2 regions of the Duganella zoogloeoides genome follow, and region 1 is predicted to be linked to the other one. Evidence: predicted binding sites of a transcription regulator. Region 1 holds the regulator's gene; the other holds the start of a gene.
What was found. Region 1 encodes NrdR, which represses ribonucleotide reductase genes. Its sites were predicted from a motif close to CACNANATNTNGTG; they were not measured.
Positions count from the first base shown of each region.

Region 2: SR858_RS22490 (ribonucleoside-diphosphate reductase subunit alpha) is a predicted target of NrdR. The motif match lies at 8,065-8,078, and genes of this name have one in related genera.

Region 1 covers NZ_CP140152.1:4,267,534-4,279,167, reverse strand. The annotation lists gene SR858_RS18945 (BRO family protein) at 1-291, opposite strand, end outside; tRNA gene SR858_RS18940 (tRNA-Lys) at 476-551, opposite strand; tRNA gene SR858_RS18935 (tRNA-Lys) at 565-640, opposite strand; gene ybgF (tol-pal system protein YbgF) at 730-1,485, opposite strand; gene pal (peptidoglycan-associated lipoprotein Pal) at 1,592-2,125, opposite strand; gene tolB (Tol-Pal system beta propeller repeat protein TolB) at 2,160-3,434, opposite strand; gene tolA (cell envelope integrity protein TolA) at 3,434-4,423, opposite strand; gene SR858_RS18910 (ExbD/TolR family protein) at 4,437-4,874, opposite strand; gene tolQ (protein TolQ) at 4,904-5,596, opposite strand; gene ybgC (tol-pal system-associated acyl-CoA thioesterase) at 5,612-6,025, opposite strand; gene SR858_RS18895 (SDR family oxidoreductase) at 6,166-6,915, opposite strand; ZMP/ZTP riboswitch at 7,074-7,197, shown strand; gene glyA (serine hydroxymethyltransferase) at 7,294-8,541, shown strand; gene nrdR (transcriptional regulator NrdR) at 8,599-9,072, shown strand; gene SR858_RS18880 (glycine-rich domain-containing protein) at 9,262-9,972, opposite strand; gene pilV (type IV pilus modification protein PilV) at 10,173-10,745, shown strand; gene SR858_RS18870 (PilW family protein) at 10,745-11,634, shown strand, end outside.
Region 2 covers NZ_CP140152.1:5,096,208-5,107,841, reverse strand. The annotation lists gene SR858_RS22535 (M48 family metallopeptidase) at 1-440, shown strand, start outside; gene SR858_RS22530 (ABC transporter substrate-binding protein) at 526-1,494, shown strand; gene SR858_RS22525 (ABC transporter permease) at 1,495-2,334, shown strand; gene SR858_RS22520 (ABC transporter ATP-binding protein) at 2,331-3,125, shown strand; gene SR858_RS22515 (cytochrome C assembly family protein) at 3,165-3,968, shown strand; gene SR858_RS22510 (PP0621 family protein) at 3,965-4,261, shown strand; gene SR858_RS22505 (sensor histidine kinase) at 4,266-5,939, shown strand; gene SR858_RS22500 (sigma-54-dependent transcriptional regulator) at 5,954-7,381, shown strand; gene ampD (1,6-anhydro-N-acetylmuramyl-L-alanine amidase AmpD) at 7,378-7,974, shown strand; gene SR858_RS22490 (ribonucleoside-diphosphate reductase subunit alpha) at 8,260-11,214, shown strand; gene SR858_RS22485 (ribonucleotide-diphosphate reductase subunit beta) at 11,350-11,634, shown strand, end outside.

The DNA.
Region 1 (11,634 bases):
TGATCCGTAGCCCAGGAGCTCCATTAGGTCGATGGCGCTCCAGTACTCTGTGCCGTCAGGTGTTCTCTGCGCAGCTCCTTCGAAACCTGCCATGACTTGATCTGAGGTGCCAAGGAAGGGTGGCTCGTCCTGTTGCGGTGCCTGGACGGGAACCGCAGCTTTGACCATTTCTGCGGCGGCTTCCGGCGACGTTGGAAAGGGCACCTCACCCGCGAGCATGCGGCGAATGTTCACTAGCGCTGCTCTTGCCGTCTGGCGGCTTGCTGGTACACCGTCATCGTCCGTTGACATGATTCCCCCCTTAATTACAAGACTCGATTTTATACCTCTTCCGTATGGCTAAGCATTGGCCTTGGCCTGTTAATTTTTTGGAATTTTTTTTACTAAGGGGGCGGAGCGCTTCCGGTGCGACCAGAGGGCGACCAGAAACAAAAAAGCCCACGAACCGAAATTCGTGGGCTTCCTTGATAATTCTTGGTAGGCCGTGCGGGATTCGAACCTGCGACCAACGGATTAAAAGTCCGCTGCTCTACCAGCTGAGCTAACGACCCAAGGGTGCTTCGGTGGTAGGCCGTGCGGGATTCGAACCTGCGACCAACGGATTAAAAGTCCGCTGCTCTACCAGCTGAGCTAACGACCCCCGAAGAAGCGAGATTATAGGATGTTTCAGCACATCCTGTCAAATGCCTGCCGGACAATTTATTTGTCCGGCAGCCTCAACGCACGCGCTTACTTGCCGCCGAGGCGCTGCTTGGCCGTCACGGCCGCCTGCGAGTCCGGGAACTGTTTGATCAGGTCCTGCAAGGTCTTCTTGGCCGCCTTGTCTTTCAGCTCGGTCTGGCAGCTGGCGATGTTGAGCATGGCGTCCGGCGCTTTCGGGCTGTCGGCGTAGTTCTTCAGCACCACTTGCTGGGCCGCGATGGCGCTCTTGCAGTCACGCTGGGCGTAGAAAGAGTTGCCGAGCCAGTACTGCGCGTTCGGCGTGTACACGGAAGCAGGGTACTGGCGCACGAAGGCGGCCAGGGCATCGCCGGCGGCCTTGTAGTCGCCGGCCTTGAACTGGGTCATGGCGGCGTCGTAGCTGCGCTCTTCGCTCGGATCGACCTGGGCGGTTTTGCCGTCCACGTTCACTTCGCGCGGCTCGAGCTTGCGCATGCGCGTGTCGAGGTCGGTGTACAGGTCGCGCTGGCGCTTCTGGGCCATCGATACTTCATTGGCCAGCACTTCGATCTGGCCGCGCAGCTTGGCGATCTCCTGAATCGTGTTGTCGTTCTGATTGATCATGTCCAGCGTGCTGGACTTGTCGGACTTGGTTTCGAGGCGGGCGTTGGTTTCGACGCGCAAGGCTTCGACCTTGGCGCGCAGGTCCAGCAGGGCCTTGCGGGCTTCGTCGTCATCGAACAGGCCGGCATGGGCTTGCAGCGGCAGCCAGGTCATCGCAGCGAGCACGGCGGCGGAGACGCCGGATTTGGAGAGTTTCATCATGTCGGGCGCTTTCAACAAATCAAAATGGAAACGGGGCGATGCCTGGACTTGGGAACCAAGTCCGGGTACCGCCCCGTATTATGCCTGTGACCCGGCAAAAGAGAAATTACTTGTAAACGATGTCGGCGCGGCGGTTTTCAGCGCGTGCGGCTTCATCGGTGCCGGCAGCTTTTGGCTTCTCTTTGCCCAGCGACACGGCTTCGATTTGCGAATCGGACACGCCCAGCGTGGTCATGGCTTTACGCACGGCTTCGGCGCGCTTCAGGCCCAGGGCCAGGTTGTACTCGGAGCCGCCGCGGTCATCGGTGTTACCCTGGATCAGGATCTGGCGCGATTTGTTTTTCGCCAGGTAAGCCGAGTGGTTTTCCACCACTGGACGGCCGTCGGCGCGCACGCTGTAGCTGTCATAGTCGAAGTACACGCTGCGGTTGGCCAGCACGCCTTTTGGATCGTCCAGCGGGTCGAGCGACTTGGTTTCAACTGGCGCCACGGTGCGGGTGTCCGCTGGTGCCGTTGCCGGGCCGGTCGCTGGACGCTCTACCACTGGTGGCGGGGTGTTTTCCTTGATCGGGGTCGACGAGCAGGCCGACAGGATCGCTGCCGTGGTCAGGACGAGGGCTAAGCTGCTGATTTGACGCATGAGTTTCTCCTAGTAACGTTAGATTTTGATTGTTTTACTGCATGAACGGACCCCAGGTGGGCTCCTTGATGTTGCCCGCCTGAGTGGTCAGGCGTTGCTTCACACGGCCATCCACCGAGACCACGGCCAGCGACTTGCGGCTGCCTGCCGTCGTGGCGTACATGATGTACTTGCCGTTGGGCGCGAAACTTGGCGACTCGTCGCTGGTCGTATCCGACAGGCGCGTTTCCTGGCCACTGCCCAGGTCCAGCACGTACAGCTGGAAGTTGCCGTCGCGGCGCGAGATGTAGGCCAGGGTCTTGCCGTCCGACGACACGCGCGGGCTGGTGTTGTAGGTGCCGGAGAAGGTCACGCGCTTGGCGTCGCCGCCGCTGGCGCTCATGCGATAAATTTGCGGGCCGCCGCTGCGGTCGCTGGTGAAGTAGATGCTCTGGCCGTCGGCCGACCATTGTGGCTCGGTATCGATGCCGCCGTTGCTGGTGACGCGGCGCAGGTTGCTGCCGTCGGCGTTTACCGTGTAGATCTCGTAGTTGCCGTCACGCGACAGCGCCACGGCCAGCTTGTTGCCGTCCGGCGCCCAGGCTGGCGCCGAGTTATTGCCTTTTTCATTGGCCACCACGGTGCGGGCGCGGGTGATCAGGTTCTGGATATAGACGACCGGCTTTTTCTGCTCGAACGACACGTACGCGACCTTGGTGCCGTCCGGCGACCACGACGGCGAAATGATCGGCTCGTTGGAACGCAGCGCCAGTTGCTCGCCTTCGCCATCGGCGTCGGCAACCATCAGCATATTGCTGCGGCCTTCCTGTTTTACATACGAAATGCGGGTGGAAAAAGCACCGCGCACGCCGGTCAGCTTGAAGAACACATCGTCGGCGATCAGGTGCGCGGACAGGCGCGTGAACTGGGCGGTCACAGCCTTGTCCAGGTTGGAGATCTGCGATTGCTTGACGGTGTCGTACAGTTTATAGCGCACGTCGTAGCGGCCATCGGCCATGGCGTTGACGGTGCCGACCACCAGCGCATCGGCGCCCTTGGCTTTCCAGCCGCTGTAATCCACGTTGTTGACGTCGCTGATCACACCGGCATCGATGATTTTAAACGCGCCGCTGCGTTCGAGGTCGGCCTTGATAATGGCGGAGACCATGTGCGGGGCCACGCCTTCGTTGGCAAAGCCGGCCACGGCGACGGGGATCTGGTTGCTGCCGGCGCCCGAAATTTCGATGCGCATCTGCGCCTGGGCGCTGCCCATGGTGGCCGCGATGGTCAGGCCGGCGTAGAGAATGATGTGTTTAAATTTGGTTTGCATTAGTGCATATCCTTCATGTTGAAGTTCAGTTCCAGTTCGCGCTCTACCGTACCATCTTTTTTCTTCGGGAGCGGTGACGATTTGGCAATTGCGTTCTCGATCGCACTGTCGTACGCAGGCGAGGCGCTGCCCTTGATCTTGCGAACGCCAATAATTTCACCGGTTGGCAACTGGGTGATCTTGTAGGTTGCCGTCAGCGTATCGTCTGTGCCGCCATAGACCAGGTTGTTCTTGACCTTGGTACGGATCGCTGCCGAGTAACCGCCATCAACCTTGCCGCCAGTCGATTGCGCAGCCGTCCCGGTGGCACCCTTGGCGGCCGAACCGGTAATCCGGCTCATTTCCGCAGCAAACGCCTTATCCTTGGCGGCCTTGTCAGCCTTGTCCGCCTTTTCCTTGGCCAGTTTCTCTGCGGCGGCCTTTTTCTTGGCTTGCTCGGCGGCGAGTTTCTTCTCTTTCTCTTCCTGTTCTTTTTCTTCCTCTTCCCGGGCTTTTTGCTCGGCAAGTTTTTTCTGCTCAGCCTTCTTCTTGGCGTCGAGCTTGGCCTGCTTCTCGTCCGCCTCTTTCTTCAGCTGGGCTTCCTTGAGTTCCCTGGCCTCGGCGATCTTCTTCTCTTCCTCGAGCTTTTTCTTCTTTTCCTTCAGGCGTTCGAGGGCGATGTCGGGTGCTTTGGGCGCAGGTGGCACTTCCACCGGCGGTGGTGGTGGAGCTTTGACCACGGGCGGCGGCACGGGTTCAGGCTCCGGCGCCGGAGTCGGTTCTGGATCAGGTTCCGGTTGGGGTTCCGGCGGGGCGGCGGGGGCGGCGTCCTGCACCGTCATGTCCCAGATTTCTGCCTGGACTTCGGTCGGTTCGGTGTTCTGCCAGCTCACGCCCACCCACAGGAACAGCAACAGCACCGCGTGCACCGATACGGCAAGTATCGTTGCGCGCCAGCCGTTGTGTTGTCGCGGCACCTTGTACGGGCCGCCTGCGGTAGGGGGATTCATCTATTCAACGTTCTTATTGAGTGGCCAAACCCACGCGGGTAATGCCCATTTTTTTCGCTTCCGAGATCAGCTGGATCACGTCGTCGTACTTGCTTTCCTTGTCGCCCGAGATCAGCACCGGGTAGTCGGGATGCTCGTCGTGCAAGGTGCGCAGCTTTTTCACCAGCGCGTCGCGGCTCGGCGCCGTTTCCGGCGCGTCCGCATCCTTGCCCTTGACGCCGATCGACAGCGCGCCGTTGGGCTTGATGACGATCTGCACGTAGTCGCTGGGCGGCTTGGTCGATTTTTCCGCGTGCGGCAAGTCCACCACCGAGGCGTCGTTGGCCGACGGCATGACCATGAAAATGATCAGCAGGCACAACATCACGTCGATGTACGGCACGACGTTGATTTCGGACTTGAGCTTGCGGCCACGGCCGCCGCGCATGCTGCTGTTAAAAGAAGAACCCATGATCGCTCTGCCTTATCAAATGCCCGCGCTTAGCGCGACTGGCGTTGCAGGATGTTGGAGAACTCTTCGACAAAGCTCTCGAAGCGGATCGCCAGGCGATCGATATCGTGCGAGAAGCGGTTGTAGGCCACCACCGCAGGAATCGCCGCGAACAGGCCGATGGCGGTAGCGATCAGCGCTTCGGCAATGCCGGGCGCGACCGCTGCCAGCGTGGCTTGCTGCACATTGGCCAGACCGCGGAACGCGTTCATGATGCCCCACACGGTACCGAGCAGGCCGATGTACGGCGACACCGAACCGACCGAGGCCAGGAAGGCCAGGTGCGATTCCAGTACATCCATTTCGCGCTGGAAGGCAGCGCGCATGGCGCGGCGGGCGCCGTCCAGGATGGCGCCGTGGTCCATGGTTTCACGGCTGGCGGCGTAGGCGGCCTTGCTCTTGATGAATTCGCCCATGCCGGCTTCGAAGATGCGGGCCAGCGGGCCGCTGCCAGCGCGGTCCTTGCCAGCATTCTGGTGCAGCGCGTGCAGGTTGCCGCCGGCCCAGAAGGTTTTTTCGAATTCCACGGTCTGGCGGCGCGCGGAACGCACTGCGAACAGCTTGCTGAAGATGTAGGTCCAGCTGACCAGCGAGATAATGAGCAACAACGCCATGATCAACTGCACGATCAGGTGGGCATTGGTGATGAGGGAGATGAAAGAGAGGTCTTGGGTGACGTTCATTGTTTATCAGTCTGATCAGTCGGAGATTACGTAGTGACGCATTTTTTCGGCCACGGCGGATGGTATGGCGCGCAAGCGCATGGTGGTATCGACGCAGGCGATGGTCACCTGGGCCGAATTCAACAATTGCTCGCCACACCATGCTTGCTGCTGGAATGCAACCGATGCACGGCCTAGTTTTTGGATGCTAAGAGTTAATTTTATTACGTCGTCAAGCTTTGCAGGCGCATGATACTCCGAGGTCACACTTTTGACGACGAACAACACGTCATGTTCCTGCTGCAATGCGCGCTGGTTCACATTGAGGTGGCGCAGCCATTCGGTACGGGCCCGCTCGAAGAATTTCAGGTAGTTGGCGTAATAGACGATCCCGCCGGCGTCGGTGTCTTCGTAATAGACCCGGACATTCCAGTCGAACTGTGCTGGCATGTTGTGTTGATTGCAAATAAGATTGAGCAACATTCTACGCGAATTTATTGCTCTGGTTGAAGGAAGGACGGGCCAATTGCGTCCTTCCCCTGCAAAATTCAGCGAAATTTAAGTTTTACTGTCCATTCGCCGCGCCGCGCTTACAGCGTGCGCTTGATGTTGAGCGGGCCATAACCCTGGCAGGTCGGCATCATCTCGATGCGGTTGATATTGATATGCGCGGGTAGGGTGGCGATCCAGTACGCGGTGTTGGCGATATCGTCGGCGGTCAGCGGCGTGGTGCCTTCGTAGACCTTGGCGGCAGCCTCGTCGTTGCCCTTCATGCGCACGTTGGAAAACTCGGTACCGCCGCACAGGCCCGGCGCCAGGTTGGTGGCGCGCACGCCCGTGCCCACCAGGTCGGCACGCAGGTTGAGCGTGAACTGCTCGACGAAGGCCTTGGTCGCCCCATACACGTTGCCGCCCGGATAAGGCGTATCGCCGGCGACCGAGCCGATATTGATGATCGTGCCGCTGCCGCGCTTGACCATGTCCGGCAGGATGGCGCGCGTCATCGCAACCAGACCGCTGATATTGGTGGCGATCATGGTGTCCCAGTCTTCCAGCGACGATTCGTGCGCTGGCGTCACGCCCAGTGCCAGGCCGGCGTTGTTAACCAGTACGTCGATCTGGCGCCAGGCTTCCGGCAAACCAGCCAGCACGGACGCGATCGACGCACGGTCGGTCACATCGAGCACGACCGGCAGGGTGGCGTCGCCCAGTTCGGCGGCCAGGGCCTGCAGGCGGTCGGCGCGGCGGCCGGCGATCAGGACTTTATGGCCGTTTTGAACGAAGATGCGGGCCATGGCAGCGCCGAAGCCGGCGGAGGCGCCAGTGATGAAGACGATCATGAGGGTTCCTAGAGTGAGTGACAGGGTGGCAAAATTGTAGCTGAAATGCCCAATGTCGCCCGGCGATGCCGCAAAATGCCGATGTTGCAAATTAGATCAGCCCGCCTTTCGCGCAAATTTGCTCAAATCTGGCGCATAAATTACAATCCGGGTTCCATTACGTCTCACGTAACTGGCGAAAAGCTGCGGGCAGCCCCAAAATGGTGCGCTGGTCCGTCGGCGAAAGATGGACATCCATCGGGAAACGTGAGATTTCAACAGCCGTTCGCCTGGGCAGCCCATCGATGGAATGCACGAAAGAGGCTGCCTGTCCGCTTTGGCTTCCCTCATTCGATCCAACCTGCCAGCAACAACGTTACTCATTATTGGAGTTTTTTCATGTTCGCAAAAGATCACACCCTCGCCAGCGTTGACCCGGAACTGTTCGGCGCCATCCAGAACGAAAACACCCGCCAGCACGACCACATCGAACTGATCGCTTCCGAGAACTACACCTCGCCAGCCGTCATGGAAGCCCAAGGCTCCCAGCTGACCAATAAATACGCCGAAGGCTACCCAGGCAAGCGCTACTACGGTGGCTGCGAATACGTGGACGTCGTCGAGCAACTGGCGATCGACCGCGTCAAGCAGCTGTTCGGCGCGGAAGCGGCCAACGTGCAGCCGAACTCCGGCTCGCAGGCAAACCAGGGCGTGTTCTTCGCCGTCCTGAAACCAGGCGACACCATCATGGGCATGTCGCTGGCCGAAGGCGGCCACCTGACCCACGGCATGCCATTGAACATGTCCGGCAAATGGTTCAACGTGGTGTCGTACGGCCTGACCGCTGAAGAAGACATCGACTACGACGCGATGGAAGCGCTGGCCAAGGAACACAAGCCGAAGCTGATCATCGCCGGCGCGTCGGCCTTCTCGAAAAAGATCGACTTTGAGCGTTTTGCAGCCGTTGCCAAGGCAGTGGGCGCTTACTTCATGGTCGATATGGCCCACTACGCAGGCCTGATCGCTGCAGGCCTGTACCCGAACCCGGTGCCGCACGCCGACTTCGTCACCTCGACCACGCACAAATCGTTGCGCGGCCCGCGCGGCGGCATCATCCTGATGAAGGCCGAGCACGAGAAAATCATCAACTCGGCCATCTTCCCCGGCATCCAGGGCGGCCCGCTGATGCACGTCATCGCCGGCAAGGCAGTGGCTTTCAAGGAAGCGCTGACGCCTGAATTCAAGGCTTACCAGCAACAAGTGGTGATCAACGCCGACGTGCTGGCCAAGACCCTGATCAAGCGCGGCCTGCGTATCGTCTCCGGCGGCACCGAGTCGCACGTGATGCTGGTGGACCTGCGTCCGAAGAACCTGACCGGCAAGGAAGCCGAAGCGATCCTGGGCACCGCCCACATCACCACCAACAAGAACGGCATCCCGAACGATCCGCAGAAGCCGTTCGTGACCTCGGGCATCCGCCTCGGTTCGCCAGCGATGACCACCCGTGGTTTCAAGGAAGCCGAAGCGGAAGAAGTGGGCAACCTGATCGCCGACGTGCTGGACAACCCGCACGACGCCGCCACCATCGAGCGTGTCAAAGCTGCTGTTAAAGTGTTGGCCGACAAGTACCCGGTCTACGCCAAGTAATCCCCTGGCGCGCCGGCGGTCACCACCGGCGCGCCGTTTCAATATTCAGTGGCTCATATGAAATGTCCGTTCTGCCAGCATGACGATACCCAGGTTCTCGATACGCGTGTATCCGAGGAAGGGGATGCCATCCGCCGTCGCCGTCGCTGCACGAAATGTGATAAACGATTTACCACGTACGAGCGCATCGAGCTGGTGATGCCGGCCGTGGTCAAGAAGAACGGCAGCCGTACCGAATACTCGGCGGAAAAATTGCGTGGCAGCCTGTCGCTGGCCTTGCGCAAACGCCCCGTGGCGGCGCCCGCCGTCGATGCGGCGGTCTCGTCCATCAAAGAAAAACTGCTCACCAGCGGCCTGCGCGAAGTCGATACCGGCTACATCGGCGAACTGGTCATGCAGGAATTGCAGTGCCTCGATACCGTGGCCTACATCCGTTTTGCTTCCGTCTACAAAAACTTCGAAGACCTGGCCGAGTTCCAGAATGCGATTGCGGAAGTGGGTGAGGAAAGCAAGCCGCGCAAGACCGAGTAGGGGCCTGACCGGTCCTCCTTTGCTGTGTTGCAGCTCCTGCTGTACCTTCGTACCATCTTCGTCGCTGCTGCTCGCGCGAAAGCTTGCGTCAGGCGCGCCTGGTCGCTGCAATCTCCGCCACCGCAGTCACTGCTATTCCCGCCGCTGTCGCCATCGCTGTCACTGCTGTCGCGGTTGTGTCGGGCGCGCCTAGTCGCCGCCACCACCGCATCCTCCGCCACCGCAGCCGCCGCTGTCGCCACCGCCATCGCTGTCGCCACCGCCATCGCTACTGTCGCCACTCCCGGTGCCTGAGCCGCTGTCGCCACCGCCGAGGTGGGCACCGCAGTAAGTATCGCCGCCACCACCATCGCCTTGACCGCCCTTGCGCGCGACGCCGTCGCAATCGGGCACGTACACGAAGCCGTTCGGGATGGCCAGCTTGCTGTCCAGCGCAAACAGCAACGGCAGCCGCGACGGATGGCGCGGATCGATATTTTCTTCGGCGCAGGCCAGGCGCCAGGTGCGCCGGATGCCGTCGTTGCCACGGTGGCGCTGGTCAAGCGCGATGGCCGGAGTGTGGTGCAGGGTGCCGCCGAATGCCTTGCGGCAAAACTGTTCGTAAGCCCGGGTGTAGAGGATGAATTCGTGCCACAGGTCGTCCACTACCTGCGACGGCATCGACACAAACTGCCCGCCGCTTTTCAGGTGGACCAGGAAGAACTGGCGCAGTCCCTGTGCCACCAGGTGGCAATCCTTGGGCGTCAGTTGCGGATGATGAACACGCAGTGCTTCGAACAATCCTTTCGGCAGCAGAAACTCGCGGATGGTGGCCTCGCGCCGGGTGCGGCGCTGGCGCTGCCAGACGAAGCCACCACCGCCAGCCAGGCAGGTACCAGCAAAGACAAGGAGAAAACTCATAATTGGCCCCGATCACATGGTGGCCCATGATTGCTTAAAAGTTAACCGAATGCAAGCGTGTCGTCTTACCGCTTTACTGTCGTGTTCGCCAACTGTTGTCAACCGGCCGAACCCGAGCGCACGCTTGATCCATCGCAGATCTCAGCCATAAAGCACTGCTAACGTCGAACCCTGTCCTCGTCATGTAGCGGAGGTTGGCCGTGCGCTCAGGTACAAAGTTGTGGTCGGTTGGGGGCTTCACCCTGCTCGAGGTGCTGATTGCCGTGTTCGTGCTGGCGGTGGGCATCGTCGGCGGGGTGTCGATGCAACTGGCGGCCATGCGCGCGCGGCACCAGAGCGCCTTGCTGGCGCAGGCATCGCTGCTGGCGACCAGTATGGCCGAACGCCTGCGCGCCAATCCGTCGCAGATGCAATTGCCCGATGGCGCCAATCCCTACCTGACCCTCGACTACGACGTGCTCGACCAGCCTCCGCCCGCGCCGCCGGCCGTGCTGTGCTACGCCGATGCCTGCAACGCGGCCCAACTGGCCTGGTTCGACCTCTACGAAATCAAGACTGCCCTGCGCACGCACCTGCCCAGCGGCCGCGTGGTGATCTGCCGCGACGCCGGCCTGTGGAGCGGCGGCACCTTGCTGTGGCCTTGCAGTGGCGGGGCCGGTGCACCGCTGGTGATCAAGGTGGGCTGGCGCGGCAAACGCGCCGACGGTAGGCCGCAAGTCGATCGCACCGGCCAGCATGTGCCGGGCGTGGCGCTGCCGGTCGGAGCACTGTGATGAAACGCGTGCGCCACCAGGGCCTGTATCCGAGCACGTTAATGAAGTGCTCGCGTAAGCAAGGCCGATCTCGGAGCAGGTTCATAAAGCTCACGCGCCAGGACGGCTGGAGCCTGGTCGAGCTGCTGGTTGCCGCCGGCCTGGGGCTTTTGTTGACCTTGTTGGCTGGCAGCCTGCTGCTGGCGTCGGCCGGCAACTATCGCCACCACGCCGAGAGCGCCTGGCTTGACGATGGCGGCCGCTATGCGCTGGAGATCATGGCGCAGTCGGTGCGGCAGGGCGCTTACGTCAACTGGGACAGCACGACCGCGCCGGTATCCATCGCCGACGATGCGCCGGCGTTGATCAGCGGCTGGGATGCGCACAGCCTGGGCAAGGCCAGCTACGGCATTGCTACGCCGCTGCCAGCTGTTGCCAACGGCAGCGATGTGCTGGCCGTGCGCTTTGCCGGTCACGGCCAGGGCATCAGCGGCGATGGCTCGAGCATCAACTGCGGCGGCTTCGGCGTGGCGGCGCCCGATGATGGCGACGCGCTCGGCTGGAGCATCTTCTATGTCGCACTGGGCGAGGGCGGCGACGGCGAATTGCGCTGCAAATATCTGGGCAATGGCAACTGGGGCGCGGACGCCATCGTGCGCGGCGTCGAATCGTTCCAGGTGCTGTACGGCCTGGACACCGACCAGCCTGCCGACGGCGTCCCCAACCGATACTTGAGCGCCACCGCCATCCGCGCCCTCGACAACGCGCTGGCGCCAGCAGGCGCCACGCCAGAAGAACAACAGCGCGAACTGCAGCGGCGCAGCCACTGGAAACGCGTATGCACCGTCAAGCTGGCCTTGCTGCTGCATGGCGACGGCAACACCCGTAGTGACACCCACGCCATGCAATT
Region 2 (11,634 bases), 830 kb from region 1:
GCCGCATCGGCCCCAACGCGCTGGCCCTGCCATCGGGCGACATCGTCATGACCGACGAGCTGGTGAACCTGCTCAAGGACGACCAGGCCGTAATGGCCGTGCTGGCGCACGAACTGGGCCACCTGCACCGGCGCCACCTGACGCGCCGGCTGGTGCAAAGTTCGGCCGTGGCGGCGGCCACCTGGGTGATTTTCGGCGACATCTCGGCCATGCTGACGGCGCTGCCCACGGTGGCGCTGGACATGAAATACTCGCGCGACGCCGAGTCCGAGGCCGACGATTACGCGGTAGCCATGCTGCGCCGTAACGGCATCGACCCCGAGCACATGGCACAGGCGTTCGTCAAGCTGGGCGAGGAGAGCGGCGACAGGATGTCACCCTACCTGTCGAGCCACCCGGCCACCGGCGAGCGCATCGCGCGCATCCGCGCCGCCCGTTGAACAGTCCCATGCGTTGATCCGCCGCAAAGCCTGAATAATTGCCTCACGGTATATCTTACCGCTGGACAATTATCAGGAGAATCGGATGAACCTCAAAGCACTGGGCTGCCTGCTGGCCCTGGTATCCGTCTGTCACAGCGCGGGCGCGCAGCAGGTGGTCCGGCTCGGCAATCTCAAGCTCGCCCACTTCGGCGCCGTCTCGTACATCAAGGAAATCGCACCGCAGTGCGGCTTCAAGGTGGAGGAGCACGTGTTCGCCAAGGGCCTGGACGTGATGCAGGCCATCATCGCCGGCGAACTCGACGTGGGCACCACCGCGTCGGAAGCGGCCATCCTCGGCCGTGCCGGCGGTGCGCCGATTTTTGTCGTGGCCGGCTTTGCCCGGGGCGGCGCGCGGCTGGTGGGGCGCAGCGACCTGCAGCTCAAGAGCGTGCGCGACCTCAAGGGCAAGCGCGTGGGCGTGACGCGCGGCGCCATCCAGGACGTGCTGCTGCTGGCCGAATTGCACAAGCACGGCATGACCGCGTCCGACCAGCCGGGCAAGGACGTGCGGCTGGTGTTCCTCGCCTACGCCGACCTCAACCATGCACTGCTGGGCCGCAATATCGACGCCATGATGCAGTCCGAACCGCAGTCGTCGCAGGCGCTGAGCCAGGGTTTCGGCAGCGAAATCCTGAAACCCTACGACACCCCGATCGGCGAACCGGTGCGCACCATGGTGATGACCGAAAAGTTTTACACGCAACAGCGCCCGCTCGCTGAAAAATTCATGCGCTGCTTCGTGCAAGCCACCAAGACCTTCATCGAGCAGCCGGCCACCGCCGAAAAATACGTGCGCGAAGTCCTGTTCAAGGGCCAGTTGAGCAGTGCCGACTTTATCGATGCCATCGGCAATTCGCCGTTCAGCTACGACATCACGCCCGAGCACATCCAGGTCACTGCCGACACCATGCTCAAGACCGGCGTGGGCCGCCTGCGCAACGTGCCGACTGCCCACGACTGGGTGCGCACCGACCTGCTGTTGGCGGCCAAGAAAACCCTGGGTGTGAAATAGATGGCCGCCGCATCCTTCTCCTGGCAGCGCGCGGGCGCCGGCCTGGTCGGCGCCATCGTGCCGGCGCTGGTGATCGTGCTGTGGCAGGCCGCCACCGCGCTGGGCTGGGTCAATCCGCAGGTGCTGCCGTCGCCGCTGGCGGTGGTGGGCAAGTGGCTCGAGTACCTGCTGCCGCTGCAACCGTACCATGCCGCCGACGGCAGCTGGCTGGCCTGGGCCTGCTCGGGCGAGCTGATCGTCGATTCACTCGGCAGCCTGTACCGCGTGGCGGTGGGCTTCGCCATCGGCGCCGGCCTGGCGCTGCCGCTGGGCCTGGCCATGGGCGCCAATGCCCGCGCCTACCGCTGGTTCAACCCGATGGTGCAGCTGCTGCGGCCGATTCCGCCGATCGCCTACATTCCGCTGTCGATCCTGTGGTTCGGGCTCGGTAATCCGCCGGCCGTGTTCCTGATCGCGCTGGGGGCGTTCTTCCCGGTGCTGATGAACACCATCGCCGGCGTGCGCCAGGTCGATGGCATCTACCTGCGCGCCGCACGCAACCTCGGCGCCTCCGGCGCCACCCTGTTCGTGCGGGTGATCCTGCCTGCCGCCGTGCCATATATATTGTCCGGCGTGCGGATCGGCATCGGCACCGCCTTCATCGTGGTGATCGTCTCCGAGATGATCGCCGTGAACAACGGCCTCGGTTTCCGCATCCTCGAGGCGCGCGAGTACTTCTGGTCGGACAAGATCATCGCCGGCATGGTCACCATCGGCCTGCTGGGCCTGGCGATCGACGTGGCGATGAACCGGTTGAACAACCATCTGCTGCGCTGGCACCGCGGCCTGGAGCAGCAATGAATCCGCATATTCTGATAGACGGCGTCGGCAAGGTATTTCATACGGCCGGGCGCGACATGGTGGCGTTGCAGGGCATCGATCTCGCCATTCCGCAAGGGCAGTTCGTCTGTTTGCTGGGGCCTTCGGGCTGCGGCAAATCGACGTTACTCAATGCGGTGGCCGGCTTTGCGCCGCCCACCACCGGCACCATTACCGCCGGCGGCCGGCTGGTGACCGGCCCCGGTCCCGAGCGCGGCATGGTATTCCAGGAGTATGCGCTGTTCCCGTGGATGACGGTGGCCGACAATATCGGCTTCGGCCTGCGCATCCAGGGCAAGGGCGAAGCGGCCACAGCCGCCAAGGTGGATCAGCTGCTGGCCATGCTGGCGCTGGCCGATTTTCGCCACCGCTACCCGAAAGACCTGTCGGGCGGCATGCGCCAGCGGGTGGCAATCGCCCGCGTGCTGGCGCTCGATTCGCCGATCATGCTGATGGACGAGCCGTTCGGCGCGCTTGACGCGCTCACCCGCCGCAATTTGCAGGAGGAGCTGCTGCGGCTGTGGGCGGCGCTGAACAAGACCATCATCTTTGTCACCCACAGCATCGAGGAGGCGATCTACCTGGCCGACCGCATCGTGGTGATGACCTACCGCCCCGGCACCATCAAGCGCGACCTGCTGGTGGACCTGCCGCGCCTGCGTGATCCGGCCGATGCATCGTTCAACGCCCTCAAGCGCGAGCTGGGACAACTGGTGATGGAGGAACAACAACGCCACCACCACGACGAACTGCGGATGGCGGCGGTCGATTGAGGGGCTGCCGCCGATTGAGCGATAGTGTAAACTGGGTGCATGCAGACCTATTTGTTCATCGCAGCCATCGTGCTGTATCTCTTTTGCGCGGCCTTGCCGTCGCGCCGCGGCGCGCTGGTGTCGGCGGTGACCGTCGTGGCATGGCTGGTGCATGGCGCCGGGCTGTGGACCGACGTCGCTGCCGACGGCTCGCTGCGGCTCGGTTTTGCAGCCATGCTGTCGTCGGCGCTGTGGGTGTCGGTGGCCGCGTATTGGTTTGAGAACCGCAACTTCGGCCTCGACGGCCTGCGCCGGCTGGTCATGCCGGCTGCCGCGTTGACCGTCGCGCTGCAGGCGATCTACCCCGGCAACCTGATCGCGCTTGGCGACAAGACCCCGCTGTTCGGCTGGCACATCGCGGTCGCCACGCTGGCTTATAGTACGCTCACCATTGCCGCTTTCCACGCCGTGCTGATGGCGTTGCAGGAAGCGCGGCTGCACGCGGCCACCGACCGCAAGAGTTTCTTGTCGGGTGCGCTCGACCAGTTGCCGGCGCTGCTCACCATGGAAAAGCTGCTGTTCCGCATGATCGGCATCGGTTTTACCTTGCTCACGCTGACCGTATTGTCCGGCATCGTGTTTTCCGAACAACTGTTCGGGCAGGCGCTCAAGTGGGACCATAAATCGGCGTTTACCATGTTGTCGTGGCTGCTGTTCGCGGCGCTGCTGGCCGGGCGCCGCCTGCGCGGCTGGCGCGGCAAGACGGCGCTGAGTTTTACCCTGGCGGGGTTCGCCACCTTGCTGCTGGCGTATGTCGGCAGCCGTTTCGTGTTTGAAGTTGTACTGCATAAAGGATGGGCATGAGCCGCATTTTGTTTTGGGTGGGTTTGATTTGCCTGATCGTCTTCGCGATCCGCAGCAAGATTCGTAGCGCGCAAAAGCGCGCCGAACAACAAATGCGCGACGCGCAGCAGCGGCAGCAGGCGCCGGGCGGTCCTGCCGGGTATGCACCGCGCGGCGCGCAAAAGCCCGCCATCGAGGCTGAAACCATGCTCGAATGCGCGCACTGCGGCGTGTTCTTCCCGGCCGGCGAGGCCGTGCGCTTCGACGGCGCCATCTACTGCAGCAAGGCGCACGCCGCCCTGCCACCGAACTGACGCCATGGATCGCCTGCAAGCCCCTCCGGCTTTGCCAGGCGACTCCCATCCCACGCGCGCCACCTTCTGGCGCTCGCTGCAAACCCTCAACGCCACGCGCATCGTCATCGCGCTGGTGCTGCTGGTTTACCTGAGCTTTGACGGCCGCGGCCTGCGCGCCTCCGGCCACTACCTGTATTTGTGGATCTGCCTGGCCTACCTGGTGCTGGCGATCGGCTTTGCCTTGACGGCGGTGTACCTGCAGCGCCGCTTCCTGGTGCAGGTGCTCACGCAAATCGCCTGCGACCTGGCCATCATCTCTCTCTTATATGTGGACGGCGGCGGCTTGCGCAGCGGCCTGGCCATCTTGTACCTGTTTCCGCTGGCTGGCACGGCCATCCTGGCGCCGCTGGTGCTGGCGCTGTTCTGCACCGCGCTGGTCGCGCTGTTCATGCTGGGCGTGGGCGTGATCCAGGTACTGGAGATGGAGGGGGAACATGTGCTGCTGCAATCGGGCTTGTACGGCGCCGCATATTTTGCCGCCGTGCTGGGCGTGAACCGGATGGCGGCGCGGCTGATCGGCCAGGAGGAACTGGCGATCCGGCGCGGCGTGGAGATCGGCGTGCAGCAGGCGGTCAACCGGCTGGTGATGGCCAACGTGGCCGACGGCGTGCTGGTGGTCGATGCCGATGGCCGCATCTGGGCCGGCAATCCGGCCGCGCAGCACATGCTCGGTCTGACCGGGCCGGAGCTGTCGGCGTCGGATGACCATGCGCCGCTGGCGCTGGCCTACGCCGAATGGCGCGCCGATCCCGCGCTCGATACCGCCTTCATCACCCTGAAGCCGTATTTCAGCATCCGCCTCAAGGCGCGGTTTGCCGCCGTCGATCTCGGCGACGTCATCGCCGGTGGGCCCAATCTGGCGCGCAGCGTGATTTTTTTGCAGGAGGTGAGCGAGATCGAGGAGCGCGCCCAGCAGCTCAAACTGGCCTCGATGGGCCGGCTCACCGCCAGCATCGCCCACGAGGTGCGCAATCCGCTATCGGCCATCGGCCACGCCACCGCGCTGCTCGAAGAAGACATCGCCGATCCCGGCCAGCGCCGCCTGCTGCGCATCGTTGGCGACAACGTCAAACGGGTCAACCGCATTGTCGAGGACATCCTGCAACTGTCGCGTAAATCCCACGTCCAGTACGAGCCGCTGGCGCTGGGCAGCTTCCTGGAAGAGATGCGCGACGAATTCATCGAAACCCACGGCCTGGCCGAGGACCAGATTGCCGTGTCGGTTGCGCCCGGGACCACCGTGCATTTCGATCCGCTGCACCTGCGCGAGGTGATCGCCAACCTGGTCGGCAATGCCCTGCGCTACGCCAGCGGCGCGCCGGCGTCGGTGCGGCTGGACCTGGTGCGGCAGCCGAACTGGCTGGAATTGCACGTGCAGGATGATGGTCCCGGCATCAGCGGTGAGGTGCGCGCGCATCTGTTTGAACCGTTTTACACCACATCGAGCAAAGGAACCGGGCTGGGGCTGTATCTGGCGCGGGAAATGTGTTTGAATAATGAAGCGCGGCTCGATTATGAATACCGCTTCGATAGTGTTGGTATCGACGAGGGTATCGAAAACAGCCACGACAGTCATCGCGTCGATCGCCGGTCCGGCGGCCGCTTTGTCATCACTTTCGCACCACCGCAAAAGTAATCGAAAGGCTGTCCATGAGCGTGAGGTCCCCCCGCGTGCTCGTCGTCGATGATGAAGCCGACCTGCGCGAACTGCTGGAGCTGACCCTGGTAAAAATGGGGCTCGATGTCGACAGCGCCGCTACCGTGGCCGAGGCCCGCGCGCTGCTGGCCCGCCACCCCTATCAACTGGTACTGACCGACATGCGCCTGCCCGACGGCCTGGGGCTGGAACTGGTGCGCGACGTGGCCACCACATACAAGAACACGCCGATCGCGGTGGTCACCGCTTTCGGCAGTGCCGACAACGCGGTGGTCGCGCTCAAGGCCGGCGCGTTCGACTACATCGCCAAGCCGGTCGCCCTCGATCAGCTGCGCCTGCTGGTGCGTTCGGCGCTGCGGGTGCACGAGGCCGCGCCCGGTATGCCTGGCAATGGCCCGGCCGATGCCGCTGCCGATGCCGTGGACGGCCGGCTCAAGGGCGGATCGGCCGTGATGGCGGCGCTGCGCGCGCAGATCGGCCGGCTGGCGCGGTCGATGGCGCCGATCGCCATCCACGGCGAATCGGGCAGCGGCAAGGAGCTGGCGGCGCGCGAAATCCACGCCCGCAGCCCGCGCGCCGGCCAGCCTTTCATTGCAGTCAACTGCGGTGCGATCCCGGAGGCGCTGATGGAAGCCGAGTTTTTCGGCTACCGCAAGGGGGCGTTTACCGGCGCGGCCGACGACCGCGACGGCTTTTTCCAGGCCGCCAACGGCGGCACCCTGCTGCTCGACGAGGTGGCCGATCTGCCGCTGGCGATGCAGGTCAAGCTGCTGCGCGCGATCCAGGAGCGGCGCGTGCGCAAGATCGGCGCTACGTCGGAGGAGCCGGTCGATGTGCGCCTGATCAGCGCCACCCACAAGAACCTGGCGCGGTGCGTGGAGCAGGGTGCCTTTCGCCAGGACCTGTTCTATCGCCTGAACGTGATCGAACTGGCGGTGCCGCCGCTGCGCGAACGCCAGGGCGATCTGCCGGCGCTGGCCGACGCCATCCTCGAACGCCTCGGCGGCGGCGGCCACAAGGCGGCGCTGGGGCCGGGCGTGCTCGAAGCGCTGGCCGGCTACCGCTTTCCCGGCAATGTGCGCGAACTGGAAAACATCCTCGAGCGTGCGCTGGCGTTTGCCAACGACGGCGTGATCGAGGTGGCCGACCTGGCGCTCAAGGCCGGGCAGGGGAGCCAGGGTGGCGATGGCGTGGCGGCGGCCGCGTCGTCTGCCGCGTCGTCTGCCATATCGTCGCCCGCGCCGGCCGACTTGCCGGCCAGCCTGCCCGACTACCTGATCGCCATCGAGCGCGATATCATCTTGCGGGCACTGGTGCAGACGCAGTTCAACCGCACCCAGGCCGCGCAACTGCTGGGCATCAGCTTCCGCCAGTTGCGCTATCAAATGCAGAAACTCAATATCCAGGAACCTGAAGCATGAAACCTGTAGTCGCCGTCGATGCCGACGGCTGGTGGCCGGCGGCGGCGCGCTACGACAGCCCGTTCATCGACGCGCGGCCCGACCCCGAAGACATCACCCTGCTGGTCATCCACAACATCGGTTTGCCGGGCGGGCGCTCTGGCGGTCCGCAGGTGTCGGACCTGTTCACCGGCCGCCTCGATTATAATGTTGACCCTTCGCTGGCGGACCTGCGCGATCTGCGGGTGTCGAGCCACTTCTTTATCCGGCGCGACGGCCGCGTGGTGCAGTATGCCCCGGCCGGCGCGCGCGCCTGGCATGCCGGCATCTCGCTGTTCCGGGGGCGGGTAAAATGTAATGATTTTTCGATCGGTATCGAGCTCGAAGGCAATGACCACACCCCGTTCGAGGCGGCGCAATATGCGGCGCTGGCGGACCTGACCGGGGCGTTGCTGGCGCGGTATCCGGTTACCGATATACAAGGACACGAACACGTCGCGCCGGGCCGCAAAACCGACCCCGGCGCGTTTTTTGACTGGAAAAAATATGCCGAGAGCAGTCCGTCGTTAGTACTTGCTAACCCCGGACTGCGCGTAGTGAAAGGCCTCCTGTAAAGTCAATTGAAAAATTGCCTTTACCGCTAAAAAATACCCTTGCACGGGTACTTTGCGGCTACTACAATCAGTGCATGGAATTCGTTTAAACACTAGATGTAGTAGTTCTCAGGGCGCTGGTTCTTAACCTGTTGTACGGCACGGGGCCAGGGCAACATCCACTCAGCTCTATATTCCGCAACAATAAGCCAGCCTGGTTCGCCCGGCTGCAGGCTTTATTTTTGCCATTTTATTTATAAACATACATCGCGCAGCACGGCTGCACGCTGTTACCGGGGAGCTTCAATGCAATCTACTCAAGACAACACCTTCAATCCAGCGCTGGTCCCAGCAGCCGCTGCGAGCGCCGCCAGCAGCCCGTCCACGGCCGCCAGCGACCTCGGTGACTACCGCATCATCCGCCGTAACGGCGCGGTCGTCGCGTTTGAACCGTCGAAAATCGCGATCGCTGTGACCAAGGCCTTCCTGGCCGTCAACGGTGGCCAGGGCGCCGCTTCGGCCCGCATTCGCGAATTGGTAGAGCAGCTCACCGCCAGCGTGGTCTCGGCCCTGGTGCGCCGCCAGCCTTCGGGCGGCACTTTCCACATCGAAGACGTACAGGACCAGGTGGAACTGGCGCTGATGCGCTCGGGCGAGCATGACGTGGCCCGTGCCTACGTGCTGTACCGCGCCAAGCACATGGAAGAGCGCCGCCTGGCCAAGGAAGCGCAAGGTGGTTCTGCCGCCATCACCGCGCCGCAAATCCACGTGGTGGAAAACGGCGAGCGCAAGCCGCTGGAAATGAGCCGTGTGACCGGCCTGATCAACGCCGCCTGCATCGGCCTGGAAAAGCACGTCGATGCCGACGCCATCGTTGCCGAGACCCTGAAAAACCTGTACGACGGCGTGCCGGTGGAAGAGCTGCACAAATCCGCCATCCTGGCGGCGCGCGCGCTGATGGAAAAAGACCCGGCCTACTCGCAAGTGACGGCCCGCATCCTGCTGCACACCATCCGCAAGGAAGTCTTCGGCAAGGAAGTCGCGCAAGGCGCGGCCGCTGCCGAGTACATCACGTACTTCCCGCAATACATCGCCAACGGCATCAAGAACGAACTGCTCGACGCCAAGCTGGCCGAGTTCGACCTCGAGCGCCTGGCCAAGGCGCTGGTTGCCGACCGCGACCTGCAATTCGGCTACATCGGCCTGCAAACCCTGTACGACCGCTACTTCCTGCACGTGCGCGACGTGCGCATCGAAATGCCGCAGGCGTTCTACATGCGCGTGGCCATGGGCCTGTCGCTCAACGAACAGGACCGCGAAGCGCGCGCCATCGAGTTCTACCACCTGCTGTCGTCGTTCGACTTCATGTCGTCGACTCCAACCCTGTTCAACTCGGGCACCCTGCGCTCGCAGCTGTCGTCGTGCTATCTGACCACCGTGTCGGACGACCTGGAAGGCATCTACGACGCCATCAAGGAAAACGCATTGCTGGCCAAGTTCGCCGGCGGCCTCGGTAACGACTGGACGCCAGTGCGCGCCCTGGGCGCCCACATCAAGGGCACCAACGGCAAGTCGCAAGGCGTGGTGCCGTTCCTCAAAGTGGTCAACGACACCGCCGTGGCGGTCAACCAGGGCGGCAAGCGCAAGGGCGCGGTCTGCGCCTACCTGGAAACCTGGCACATGGACATCGAAGAGTTCCTGGACCTGCGTAAAAACACCGGCGACGACCGCCGCCGCACCCACGACATGAACACGGCCAACTGGATTCCCGACCTGTTCATGAAGCGCGTGATGGAGAAGGGCGACTGGACCCTGTTCTCGCCATCGGACACCCCGGACCTGCACGACCTGGTCGGCAAGGCCTTCGAAAAAGCGTACGTTGCGTACGAAGCCCGTGCTGCTGCCGGCGAGATCCGCGTATTCAAGAAAATCGCTGCGCTCGACCTGTGGCGCAAGATGCTGTCGATGCTGTTCGAAACCGGCCACCCATGGATCACGTTCAAAGACCCATGCAACATCCGTTCGCCGCAGTCGCACGTGGGCATGGTCCACAGCTCGAACCTGTGCACCGAGATCACCCTGAACACCGGTCCTGACGAAATCGCCGTCTGCAATCTCGGTTCGGTCAACCTGCCGGCGCACATGAAGGAAGGCAAGCTCGATCACGTCAAGCTGCAAAAAACCATCCGCACCGCGATGCGCATGCTCGACAACGTCATCGATATCAACTACTACGCCGTCGAAAAAGCACGCAACGCCAATATGCGCCACCGTCCGGTGGGCATGGGTGTGATGGGCTTCCAGGACTGCCTGCACATGATGCGCGTGCCGTTCGCCTCGCAAGAGTGCGTGAACTTTGCCGATACCTCGATGGAAGCGGTGTGCTACTACGCCTACCTGGCCTCGACCGAACTGGCCGAAGAGCGTGGCCACTACGCGTCGTACAAAGGTTCGCTGTGGGACCGTGGCATCCTGCCGCAAGACTCGATCAAGCTGCTGGCCGAAGAGCGCGGCGGCTACCTCGAGCAGGACCTGTCGTCGGCCATGGACTGGACCCCGGTGCGCGAACGCATCGCCAAGTTCGGCATGCGCAACTCGAACTGCGTGGCGATCGCGCCGACGGCCACCATCTCGAACATCATCGGCGTGTCGGCCTGTATCGAACCGACCTTCCAGAACCTGTACGTGAAATCGAACCTGTCGGGCGAGTTCACCGAGATCAACGGCTACCTGGTGCGCGACCTGAAAGCCCGCGACCTGTGGGACGAAGTCATGATCGCCGACCTGAAATACTTCGACGGCTCGCTGACCAAGATCGACCGCATCCCGGACGACCTGCGCGACATCTACGCTACCGCGTTTGAAGTCTCGCCGAGCTGGCTGGTGGAAGCGGCTTCGCGTCGCCAGAAATGGATCGACCAGGCCCAGTCGCTGAACATCTACATGGCTGGCGCGTCCGGTAAAAAGCTGGACGAGACCTACAAGCTGGCCTGGCTGCGCGGCCTGAAAACCACGTACTACCTGCGCACCACCTCGGCCACCCATACCGAGAAATCGACCTCCAAGACCGGCGCCCTGAACGCCGTGGCAGTCGATGGCGGCATGTCGGCCAGCGCCAAGGCTGCGGCGCCGGTCGCTCCGGTAGCGGCTGCTGCCCCGGTAGCCGCCGCGGCAGTTGCCGCATCCGCGGAGGAAGACGGCGAAGCCTGCTACCTGCGTCCCGGCGACGATGGTTTCGAGGAATGCGAAGCCTGCCAATAATCCGCCACGGTGCAGTGGGCGCGTTTTGAACACCGCCCGGCACCTTTAGCTTGAGCGCCGTCGTCCTCCCTTGCGGGGACGACGGCTTTGCCGTCCCGGGCTGCCGGGACCACATATATATAGAAGGAATCCATTATGTCGCTCTCCTGGGACGAAGACACCGCACCGGCCGCACCTGCCGCCATCAACCCTGCCGCGCTGGAAGGCGAGGGCACCACCGCCGAGCAAGTGGCGCGCCGCGTCAATGCCGACGACAAGCGCATCATCAACGGCAAAACCGACGTCAACCAGCTGGTACCGTTCAAGTACAAGTGGGCGTGGGACAAATACCTGGCCGGCTGCGCCAACCACTGGATGCCGCAGGAAGTGAACATGCAGCGCGATATCGAGCTGTGGAAGAATCCGAACGGCCTGACCGAC